2 regions of the Geodermatophilus sp. SYSU D01105 genome follow, and region 2 is predicted to be linked to the other one. Evidence: predicted binding sites of a transcription regulator. Region 2 holds the regulator's gene; the other holds the start of a gene.
What was found. The regulator LexA, encoded in region 2, represses DNA repair genes until DNA is damaged. The targets are predictions, from matches to a motif close to TCGAACANNTGTTCGA.
Positions count from the first base shown of each region.

Region 1: ruvC (crossover junction endodeoxyribonuclease RuvC) is a predicted target of LexA. The motif match lies at 3,415-3,430, and genes of this name have one in related genera.

Region 1 is NZ_JBJGYR010000005.1:73,643-79,285, forward strand. It holds gene ACI79I_RS06065 (glycosyltransferase family 4 protein) at 1-476, shown strand, start outside; gene ACI79I_RS06070 (hypothetical protein) at 488-1,039, shown strand; gene ACI79I_RS06075 (heparan-alpha-glucosaminide N-acetyltransferase domain-containing protein) at 1,110-2,210, shown strand; gene ACI79I_RS06080 (hypothetical protein) at 2,238-2,459, shown strand; gene ACI79I_RS06085 (YebC/PmpR family DNA-binding transcriptional regulator) at 2,456-3,208, shown strand; gene ruvC (crossover junction endodeoxyribonuclease RuvC) at 3,449-4,015, shown strand; gene ruvA (Holliday junction branch migration protein RuvA) at 4,012-4,653, shown strand; gene ruvB (Holliday junction branch migration DNA helicase RuvB) at 4,650-5,643, shown strand, end outside.
Region 2 is NZ_JBJGYR010000024.1:56,928-62,570, forward strand. It holds gene ACI79I_RS20335 (hypothetical protein) at 218-829, opposite strand; gene ACI79I_RS20340 (LysM peptidoglycan-binding domain-containing protein) at 965-1,606, opposite strand; gene lexA (transcriptional repressor LexA) at 1,810-2,562, shown strand; gene ACI79I_RS20350 (hypothetical protein) at 2,582-3,631, opposite strand; gene ACI79I_RS20355 (phosphatase PAP2 family protein) at 3,603-4,352, opposite strand; gene hflX (GTPase HflX) at 4,420-5,643, opposite strand, start outside.

The DNA of each region.
Region 1 (5,643 bases), on a different contig from region 2:
GGGAGCTGTCGGAGGAGGACAAGGCCGCCCTCCTCCGGTCGGTCGACGTGTACTGCGCGCCGAACCTCCTGGGGGAGTCCTTCGGGATCATCCTCATCGAGGCGCTGGCCGCGGGGGCACCGATCGTCGCCAGCGACCTCGACGCGTTCGCCCAGGTGCTGCAGGACGGCGCGGCGGGCGTGCTCGTGCGCCGCGGCGACGCCCGGGCGCTGGCCCGCGCGCTGTCGGACCTGCTCGCCGACCCGCAGCGCCGCGCGCGGTTGTCGGCGACCGGGCGCGAGGCCGCGGCGGCCTACGACTGGTCGGTCATCGCCCGCCGGATCCTCGACGTCTACGAGACCGTCGTCCTGCCCGGATCCGGGGAGGTCACCGCCGAGGAGTCCGACGACGGCCTGGCCGACCTGCCGGACGTGGCCGACGACGACACGGACGACGCCCCGCCGCGGTCGACCCTGCGCCGGTGGGTGCAGCGCTAGCCTGACCCGCCGTGACCCCCGACGTCTGGCTGCTGCTCGCGGTCGCGGCCGTCGTGGTGCTCCTGGCGCTGTGGGCGGGCTGGACGCTGACCCGGCTGCGCCGCCTGGAGGTGCGTGTCGCCCGGGCCTGGACCGCTCTCGACACCCAGCTGCAGCGGCGGGCCGGGCTGGCCGCGGAGCTGGCCCGCGACCACGCCGCCGCCGTGGGGGAGGAGCGGGCCGCCCGGCTGTCGGCGGCCGCCCGCGAGGCGCGCGCCCCGCACGCCGGCGACCGGGAGCTCGCGGAGAACGCGCTGGGCCGGGAGCTGCGGGACCTCCCGGCCGACCTGCCGGGCGTGCCGGTCGCGCTGCGGGCCGACCTGGACGGCACCGCGACCCGGATCGGGCTGGCGCGGCGGTTCTACAACGACGCGGTGCGCGACACCCACCTGCTGCGCAGCCGCCGGCTGACGGGGCTGCTGCGCCTGCACGCCGCCCGCCCGGCGCCCCGCTTCTTCGACATCGAGGACGGCCTGCGGGAGGTCACCAGCAGCGCCGCCGGTGGCGGACGGCCGCGGTCCTGAGCGGCGGTGGCCGGGTGGTGCGTCGCCCGCGGTCCGGCACGATCCCAGGGACCGCACCTACCCTCGCGCCGTGACCCTGGAGCAGGAGCGCGCGGCCGACCGACGGCTGCCCGGCCTGCCCCGCCGCGTCGCCGGTCTCGACGTCGCGCGGGGGCTCGCCGTCCTGGGCATGTTCGGCGCCCACCTGGGCCGGACCGGGGAGCTGACCTGGGACCCCGGGACCTGGGGCGTGGTGGTCGACGGGCGCTCGTCGATCCTCTTCGCGACGCTCGCGGGGATCTCGATCGCCCTGCTGTCGGGCGGCGCCGTCCCCGCTCCCGGCCGCGAGCTGGCCCGGGCCCGCACGCGCGTCCTCGTCCGGGCCGCGTGGGTGTTCGCCATCGGCGGCGTCCTGGAGCTGCTGGACACCTTCGTCGCGATCATCCTCGAGGTCTACGCCGTCCTCTTCGTGCTGGCGCTGCCGTTCCTGCGCTGGTCGCCGCGGCGGCTGCTGCTCGGGGCCGGGGTCGTCGCGCTGGCCGCTCCGCCGGTCGTCCTGGCCGTCGGCCAGTTCGCCACCGCCCGGCACGAGGAGCGCGGCCCGTTCGTCTGGCTGCTGGTCACCGGCCACTACCCGGCGCTGGTCTGGCTGGCGTTCGTGCTGGTGGGGCTCGCCGTCGGCCGGCTGGACCTGCGCGCGGCCCGGGCGCGGGCGGGCCTGGTCGCCGGCGGCGCGCTCGCCGCGGTGCTGGGCTACGGCGGCGGGTGGCTCAGTGCCCGGCTGGCCGGCCCGGGGCGCCGGTTCGCCGGGATGGAACTGGGCTTCGGCCGCTCCGGCGAGTGGGACCCGGCCTGGTTCGCCGGCGCCGAGCCGCACAGCGGGACGCCGTTCGAGGTCGTCGGCTCCGCCGGGGTGGCGGTCGCGGTGATCGGCGTCTGCCTGGTCCTGGCCGACCTCGCGCCCCGGCCAACCCACCCGGTGGCCGCGGTGGGCGCGATGGCGCTGTCGGTCTACACCGCGCAGATCGTGGCCATCTGGCTGCTGGGCGTCGCATCCTCGGACGACTGGGGGCTGTGGGTGCGGTTCACGGTCACCGCGCTGGTGGTGGCCACGGTGTGGCGGCTGCAGCTGGGACGGGGCCCCCTGGAGCGGCTGCTGGCGTGGAGCTCCCGCCGGGCGGCCGGGCCGTAGCCCCGTCCCCGTGCCCGTGGACCAGGGGTGCACGAGGCCGCCGGGGACGTGCAGGTCCTCGTCCGGGTCGTCGGCGCAGCGGCCGCCGGTAGGATCGTCGCCGTCCGCCGGGGGACCCCGGTGGCCACCAGCTTCCACCCCGAACCGACCGGGGACCGCCGGGTGCAGGCGCTGTTCGCGGACATCGTCCGCCGCCACCTGGCCGAGAGGGCCGGCGCTGCAGCCGGGGACGAGAGGGGATTGCCGTGAGCGGCCACTCGAAGTGGGCGACGACGAAGCACAAGAAGGCCGCGATCGACGCCAAGCGCGGCAAGCTCTTCGCCAAGCTGATCAAGAACGTCGAGGTCGCGGCCCGGGTGGGCGGTGGGGACCCGGCGGGCAACCCGACGCTGTACGACGCCATCCAGAAGGCCAAGAAGTCCTCGGTCCCCAACGACAACATCGACCGCGCCGTCAAGCGCGGCTCGGGGGCGGAGGCCGGGGGCGCGGACTGGCAGACGATCATGTACGAGGGCTACGCGGCCGCCGGCGTGGCGGTGCTGGTCGAGTGCCTCACCGACAACCGCAACCGCGCGGCCTCCGAGGTGCGGACGGCGATGACCCGCAACGGCGGCTCGATGGCCGACCCGGGCTCGGTCTCCTACCTGTTCTCGCGCAAGGGCGTCGTCGTGGTCCCCAAGGCCGACGGCGTCGACGAGGACAGCGTCCTCATGGCGGTGCTCGAGGCCGGCGCGGAGGAGGTCCGCGACCAGGGCGACTCCTTCGAGGTGGTCAGCGAGCCCACGGACCTGGTCGCCGTCCGGACCGCGCTGCAGGACGCCGGGATCGACTACGACTCGGCCGAGGCCGGGTTCCTGCCGAGCGTCACCGTCGAGCTCGACGAGGAGGCGGCGGGCAAGGTGTTCCGCCTCATCGACGCGCTCGAGGACTGCGACGACGTGCAGAACGTCTACGCGAACTACGACGTCTCCGACGAGGTGCTCGAGAAGGTCGGGTGACGCCGCCGGGAGCATCGCAGCGAGCGCCAGCGAGCGAGGAGCCGACCGGGGCGGAGGACGACGCGTGGACGAGGTCGGCTGGAGGACCCCGTCCTCCTCACCGCTCGCAGGCTCGCGGCGAGCCTCTGGACGGGGCCGCCCGGGCGTGGCCGAGTGGGACCGTGGGCGTGTTGCGTCCTGTCGTCGTCCCGGGCGGTTAACCTCGGTCGAACACCAGTTCGGTCATCGGGAGGCGCGGCCATGCGAGTGCTCGGCATCGACCCGGGCCTCACCCGGTGCGGGTGGGGCGTGGTCGACGGGCGTCCCGGCGCCCGCCCGGCGGCGGTGGGCGTGGGCGTCGTCCGCACCGCCGCCGAGCTGGACCTGGAGCTGCGGCTGCTGGAGCTGCACACCGCGGTGACCGCGCTGCTGCGCGAGCACCGGCCCGACGTCGTGGCGATCGAGCGGGTGTTCACCCAGAACAACAAGGGCACCGCCACCGGCACCGCCCAGGCCGCCGGCGTCGCGGCACTCGCCGCGGCGCAGGCCGACCGGCCGGTCGCCTGGCACACGCCCAGCGAGGTCAAGGCCGCCATCTCCGGCAGCGGCCGAGCCGACAAGGAGCAGGTCACCCTCATGGTCACCCGGGTGCTGGGGCTGTCGTCCCCGCCCAAGCCCGCCGACGCCGCCGACGCGCTGGCGCTCGCCGTCTGCCATGCCTGGCGGGGGCCCGCGCAGCAGCGGCTGCGCCACGCCGCGCTGGCCGGGGGCATCGGTGCCCCCGTGCGGTCCACGACGCTGCCGCGCTGGACGGGGGTGTCCCGGTGATCGCGAGTGTGAGCGGCCGCGTGGCGGCCGTGTCGCCGGACGGCGCCGTGGTCGAGGTCGGCGGCATCGGGCTGTCGGTGCAGTGCACCCCCGGCACCATCGCCCGCCTGCAGGTGGGGGAGGACGCCCGGCTGTCGACCAGCCTCGTCGTGCGCGAGGACTCCCTGACCCTCTACGGGTTCGCCGACGACGACGAGCGCCAGCTGTTCGAGCTGCTGCAGACCGCCAACGGCGTGGGTCCGCGGCTGGCCCAGGCGGTGCTGGCCATCCACCCGCCGCGGGAGGTCCGTCGCGCGGTGTCGATGGCCGACGTCAAGGCGCTCACCCAGGTCCCCGGCATCGGCAAGAAGGGCGCCGAGCGGCTGATCCTGGAGCTGCGCGACCGGCTCGGGTCCACGAGCACCGACACGCAGCTGGACGGCGCGCCGGCGCCTGCCGGCCTGCCGCCGGTCACGCCGGTCGCGCCCTGGCGGGACCAGCTCACCTCGGCCCTCGTGGGCCTGGGCTGGACCGGCAAGGAGGCCGAGAGCGCCGTCGGGCAGCTCGCGCCGATCGCCGACGAGCAGGTCGCGGCGACCGGTTCGGTCGAGGTGGCGGTGCTGCTGCGGCAGGCCCTGCGGCTGCTGGGTAGGCCGTGAGCACGCCGTTCGACCGGGGGCTGTCGGCCGCCGACGCCGGCCCGGGGCGGGACTACTCGGTGTCGGCCCAGGCCGGTGAGGAGGAGCGGGTCGTCGAGTCGGCCCTGCGGCCGCACTCCCTGGACGACTTCATCGGCCAACCCAAGGTGGCCCGGCAGCTGGAACTGGTGCTGGAGGGCGCCAAGCGGCGCGGCCGGCCGCCGGACCACGTGCTGCTCTCCGGCCCGCCCGGGCTGGGCAAGACCAGCCTCGCCCTGATCATCGGCACTGAGCTCGGCACGTCGGTGAAGATCACCAGCGGCCCGGCGATCGAGCGCTCGGGCGACCTCGCCGCGATGCTGTCCAACCTCGGCCCCGGCGACGTCCTCTTCATCGACGAGATCCACCGCATCGCCCGGCCGGCCGAGGAACTGCTGTACATGGCGATGGAGGACTTCCGGGTCGACGTCGTCGTCGGCAAGGGCCCCGGCGCCACCGCCATCCCGCTGGAGATCAACCCGTTCACGCTGGTCGGCGCCACGACCCGGGCCGGCCTGCTCACCGGCCCGCTGCGCGACCGGTTCGGCTTCGTCGGCCAGATGGAGTTCTACGAGCCGGCCGAGCTGCAGCGGGTGCTCGCCCGCAGCGCGGCGCTGCTGGGCGTCGAGCTGACCGACGAGGGGTCGGCCGAGATCGCCGGCCGTTCCCGGGGGACGCCGCGCATCGCCAACCGGCTGCTGCGCCGGGTGCGCGACTACGCCGAGGTCCGTGCCGACGGCCGGGTGACCCGCGAGGTCGCCGAGGCGGCGCTGGCCCTCTACGACGTCGACCACCTCGGGCTGGACCGGCTCGACCGCGCCGTCCTGGAGGCGCTGGTGATGCGCTTCGGTGGCGGGCCGGTCGGCGTCGCGACGCTCGCGGTCGCGGTGGGGGAGGAGCCGCACACCGTCGAGGAGGTCTGCGAGCCGTTCCTCGTGCGCGCGGGCCTGCTGGCCCGGACGCCGCGCGGCC
Region 2 (5,643 bases):
TACAACGGTGCAACTACTAGATGTAGGGGAACCCTAGGCCCGGCAACACAAGATCTGCAAGCCGAGACACGCCCTCGAGACACGGCCGTGACCAGGGGCGCCCTGCTGCCCCACCCGCCACGGCAACACGCCGCGACACGCCCTGCCGGGGTCGCGCGGCGGTGGCGGAGCGGTGTATGGGCGCGTCGGAACGCGGCCCCCGACGGGTGGCCGGGCCTCAGGCGCGGACGGCGCCTTCGGGACGGGGCAGGCGCGGACGGGGCACGCGCTCACCCAGCCGGAGGGGGCGGGTCAGGCAGTCGACCTCGGCACGCGGCGGGACCGCGACCGCCGTGAGGCCGACGCGGGTGTCGTCGTCCGCGGCCCGGTGTCGCCCGGCTCCGGCCGGTGCCCGGTGGCGCCCGGCGAGGCCGGCATCGAGCGCCGGCAACTCCGCGGTGACGTCCCCGCCGTGGCGGCGGCGGCGACGTCCCTGTGGCGGGACGCCGGACGCCGCTCGCTCCGGGGTGCCGAGCACGCTGGCGACCAGCCGCTCGCGGGCGGCGGCGCGGGCCAGGTCGAGGATCGGCGCGGCGGCGTCGCTCCTGTGTCCGGCGGGAGGCGGCGCGTCCACGACGGGCGACTCGGGCAGCCGCAGGTCGCACAGCGCGACCCAGGTCTCGCGCACACCGCCTGCGACGGTCAGCCGGACCCACACCTCGCACGATCCGCCGACGTCGTGACGCCAGCCGAGGATCGACCCCGGCAACCAGGCGCCGGCCACGGACACCTCGACGGCCTGGGACTGCTGGGTGAAGACCGCTGCTCGGCCTCCGGACATCCGCGACACGCCTCTGACGTTAGGTGACTCTCTGACCACTCAGCGTCAGCGACTCCGTACGGAGGGTTGACGAACCTGACCGCCCTCCCTTGTCGCTGTCTGGCCCCGTGGCGCGCGGGACCCGGAGGAGGGGCCACGATGCCCTCAGGGCAGCAGGAGGACCTGCCCCGGCACGACCCGGGCACCGTCGAGCTCGTTGAGCTCCTCGATCACGTCGACCACGGCCCGGACGTCCTCGTCGGGCCCGGCGAAGTCCGCGGCGATGGACCACACCGTGTCCCCCGCCTGGACGACCACGCTGCGCTCCCCCACCAGCCGCAGGTCGCCGGTGTCACCGGCGACGAGGGGTCCGAGCCAGGACCCGAGCGCCACGCCGACCCCCAGCGCGAGGACCACCGCCAGCCGGCGCGCCCTGCGGGTCAGCCGCACCCCCGGACCCGGCCGGCGCCGCACCCGGCCACACCCGCCGCGCACGGGCCGCCCCGCGGGGGGACCGGGCACCGCGGCCCCCGCCGGCCGGGCCGGGCCCGGGCGCGCCTGCCCGGGCCGCGCCGGACCCGGCCGGGTGGCCGACGAGCCGACGGGCCCGGCCGCACCGTCGTCGGCCGCCCGGACCGACTCGGGCCGGCAGGCGCCGACCCGGGACACGGCTGCCCGCGACACCGGAGGCCGTGGACGGCGCCCGGTCGCACCGTCGTCGGCCACCGGGACCGCACGGAGCCGGGGCCGCCAGGGCACCTGCACCGCGTCGTCGAAGTCCAGCACCGCCTGCCGCACGCCCGCCACGACCACTCCTCCCACCGCTCACCCGAGCCGTCGAACGCCTGTTCGATTCGAACGGCTGTGCGATGTCTACCGGATGGGTCCGACGAACGCCATCGCGCCCTGGCCTGCAGTTCGAACACCTGTTTGATCGAGGGACCCCGGCACGCTACGGTCGGTCCCGAACGACGAGACGTGCTGCGACAGCAGCCGGCGAGGAGGCGACGGTGGCGGAGAAGAGCGGGACGTCGGGGAGCCGCCGGAGGACGACCGGCGCGCCGGCGGCCACCGAGACGGCGGCCGTGCGGACCTTCCCCGACCGGAGCGAGGCCGGGGACGGCCTGACCCAGCGCCAGCGGCGCGTCCTCGAGGTCATCCGCGACTCCATCGACCGCCGGGGCTACCCGCCCTCGGTGCGCGAGATCGGTGAGGCCGTCGGCCTGTCCTCGGCCTCCTCGGTGGCCCACCAGCTCACGGTCCTGCAGAAGAAGGGCTGGCTGCGCCGCGACCCGAACCGGCCCCGGGCCCTCGACGTCCGCCTGCCCGGCGACGCACCTGGCGAGCTCGTGGCCACCGCCACCCCGGCCGGCACCGACGAGGCGCCGGCCCCCACCTACGTCCCGCTCGTCGGCCGGATCGCCGCCGGTGGCCCGGTGCTCGCCGAGCAGGCGGTCGAGGACGTCTTCCCGCTGCCCCGGGAACTGGTCGGCGAGGGCACCCTCTTCATGCTCAAGGTCGCCGGCGACTCGATGGTCGAGGCGGCCATCTGCGACGGCGACTGGGTCGTGGTGCGCCAGCAGCCGACGGCCGAGAACGGCGAGATCGTGGCCGCCATGATCGACGGCGAGGCAACGGTCAAGACCTACAAGCGTCGTGACGGCCACGTGTGGCTGCTGCCGCACAACCCCGCCTACGAGCCCATCCCGGGTGACGAGGCGACCATCCTCGGTCGCGTCGTCACCGTGCTGCGCCGGGTCTGACCACAGGCGCCGGCCGGGCTCAGGAGCGCCGGCGCAGCCTCCCGCCGACCCACACCAGGGCCGCGGCGACCACGGCCGCGATCGCGGCCGCCGCGATCGCCGGCATGCCGCCGTCGTCGGTGCTGAGCAGGTCAGGGAGGGAGCCGTCCTCCGACGCCGACGGTGCGGCGGCGCTCGGGAGCTGGCCCAACGGGACGACGGTGACGTCGGCGGGCAGTCCCTCGCTGGTCACGACCAGGCCCGAGGCGTCGGCGGTGAAGCTGACCGCCTCACCCTGCGGTGACGCGGGCAGGGGCAGCCGGACCGGGTCGGCGGCCAGCGCACCCGCCACGTCCGAACCCGACAGCGGCCAGACGTAGGCGTCGGTGTAGGTCCGCAGGGCCAGGAACCGGCCATCGGCCGAGACCGCTCCCCCGGTGACCATGAGCTGCCCGGCGCGACCGACCGGGCCGCCCGGGGTCCCGGTGAGGGTGAACTCGACACCCGCCACCTCGGTGAGGCCCACCGTGCCGGCGTCGACGAGCGCGCTCACCGGGCGGTACACCGAGCTGGCGCCGAGCACCTCCTTGGTCACCAGGTAGGGCGTGCCGTCCGGCGCGAGGAGCAGCGCCTCCACGTCCCGGGGCCCCTCCGGGAAGGCCAGCCGGTACACCGCGGTGCTGCCGTCCGGCCGCAGGGCCAGCAGCGCCACCGTCTCCCGCGTGCCGTTGTTGTCGCCGGTGTCGGCCAGCCACACCGTCCCGTCGGCGCCGACCGCGAGGTCCTCGGGGTCATAGGGGTCGACCGGCGCGCTGCGCACGTCGACCACCTGACAGGTGGCGTCCAGGACGTGGACGTCGAGCCGCTCCCCGCCGTCGTTGACGGCCAGCATGCGGTCGTCCACGACCACGAGGCCGGAGAGCTCCGCCAGCCGGGGGTCGGTGACCTGGCACTGCGTGCGAGGCGCCGCGGCCTCCTCGGCTGAGGCGGGCTGCACGGCACCGAGGACGGCGGTCAGCGCGAGGACCGTCCCCGCGGCCAGGTGCCGCCGCGACGTGCCGCTACGCGGGCGGGTGGGCAGCTCGGGCACCGACCCAGCGTGACAGCAGCACTGCGTCCAGTGCGTGGACCACGCCCAGCAGGAGGATGCCGACCGCCGCCCCGACCACCGCGTCGGTGACCCAGTGGAAGTCGAGGGACACCATGGCCACCCCCGTGGCGACCGGGCCGAAGACGCTGAGCAGCCGGAAGACCCGCTGCACGCCCGCGGCGAGCCGGAACTCCACGGCCTGCCACCGGGCGACACCCCACATCAGGACCGCGTTGGCCACGTGCCCCGACGGGTAGGACTGGCCGTCGCGGTGGAAGAACGACCCGGGGTAGGCGGGTGCGGTGCGCCCGGTCCCGTACTTGAAGCCGTAGACGACGGCGGTGAGCAGCGCGAGCGCGACCAGCACCCTGAGCAGCGGCACGGCGGTCTGGCGCCGCCACACCAGATAACCGGTCAGGACCGCGAGGACGATCAGGATGAAGCCGCGCCCGCCCAGCTGGGTCACCGCCCACACCGGCCAGTACGCGGCCGACTCCTTGAGCTGCCAGGAACTGACCACCTCGGAGACCCGCAGGTCCATCCGCTCCAGCACACCCCGGCTGAGCAGGTCCGCGGTCACCGCGACGGTGACCAGCAGGGCGAGGACCAGCAGCCACCACGACGGCCGGCCGTCGGAGACCACCCGCTCGGCGGGGGCGGCCACGACCTGGCCGTCCGGCGGGTGCTCGCCCGGACGCCGCCGCACCGCGCCGCTGGTCACGCCCTCACGGTACCGGGACGTGACCCGATCGTGACCTCGGACGACCGACGCGGGCGCGCCGTCCCGGTCAGCCGACCGGGACGGCGAAACCCTCCAGGGTGGCGGCGAGTGCTCCGTCGACCCGGGCGGTCAGCCGGGTCCCGCTGGCCTCGTGCTCCTCGCGGAGGACCTCGCCGTCGCGGTGCACCCGGGCGACCAGGTCACCGCGGTCGTAGGGCACCAGCACCTCGACGTCGACGTCGGGCCGCGGCAGCCGCGCGGCGACGATGTCGCGCAGCTGCTCGATGCCCTCACCGGTCCGCGCGGACACCCACACCGCACCCGGCAGCGCCCGGCGCAGCGTGAGGACGTCGTCCTCGCTCATGGCGTCGACCTTGTTGACCACGATCAGCTCCGGCACCGCCGCCGCGTCGATCTCGCCGAGGACGACGTGGACGGCGTCGATCTGCCCCAGCGGGTCCGGGTCGGAGCCGTCGACGACGTGCAGCAGCAGGTCGGCGGCGGCCACCTCCTCGAGCGTCGACCGGAAGGCGTCGACCAGCTGGTGCGGCAGGTGCCGCACGAAGCCGACGGTGTCGGTGAGCGTGTACTCGCGGCCGTCGGGCGAGGTGGCCCGGCGCACCGTCGGGTCGAGGGTGGCGAACAGCGCGTTCTCCACCAGCACACCGGCGCCGGTGAGCCGGTTGAGCAGGCTGGACTTGCCGGCGTTGGTGTAGCCGGCGATCGCCACGCTGGGGACGGCGTTGCGCCCGCGGCTGCTGCGCTGCGTGGCCCGCGCGGTCGCCATGCCGGCGATCTCCCGCCGCAGCTTGCTCACCCGCGCCCGGATGCGCCGCCGGTCGGTCTCGATCTTGGTCTCACCCGGACCGCGGGTCCCGATGCCGCCACCACCGGCGACCCGGCCACCGGCCTGCCGGGACAGCGACTCACCCCAGCCGCGCAGCCGCGGGAGCATGTACTGCATCTGGGCCAGCTCGACCTGCGCCTTGCCCTCACGGCTGGAGGCGTGCTGGGCGAAGATGTCGAGGATCAGCGCGGTCCGGTCGACCACCTTCACCTTGAGGATCTTCTCCAGCGCGTTGAGCTGGCCCGGCGTCAGCTCGCCGTCGCAGATGACGGTGTCGGCGCCGGCCGCGGCGACGATGTCGCGGATCTCGGCGGCCTTGCCCGAGCCCACGTAGGTGCCCGCGTCGGGCTTGTCCCGGCGCTGGCTCACCGCCTCCAGGACCTGCGACCCCGCGGTCTCGGCCAGCGCGGCGAGCTCGGCCAGGGAACGGTCGGCGTCGGCCTG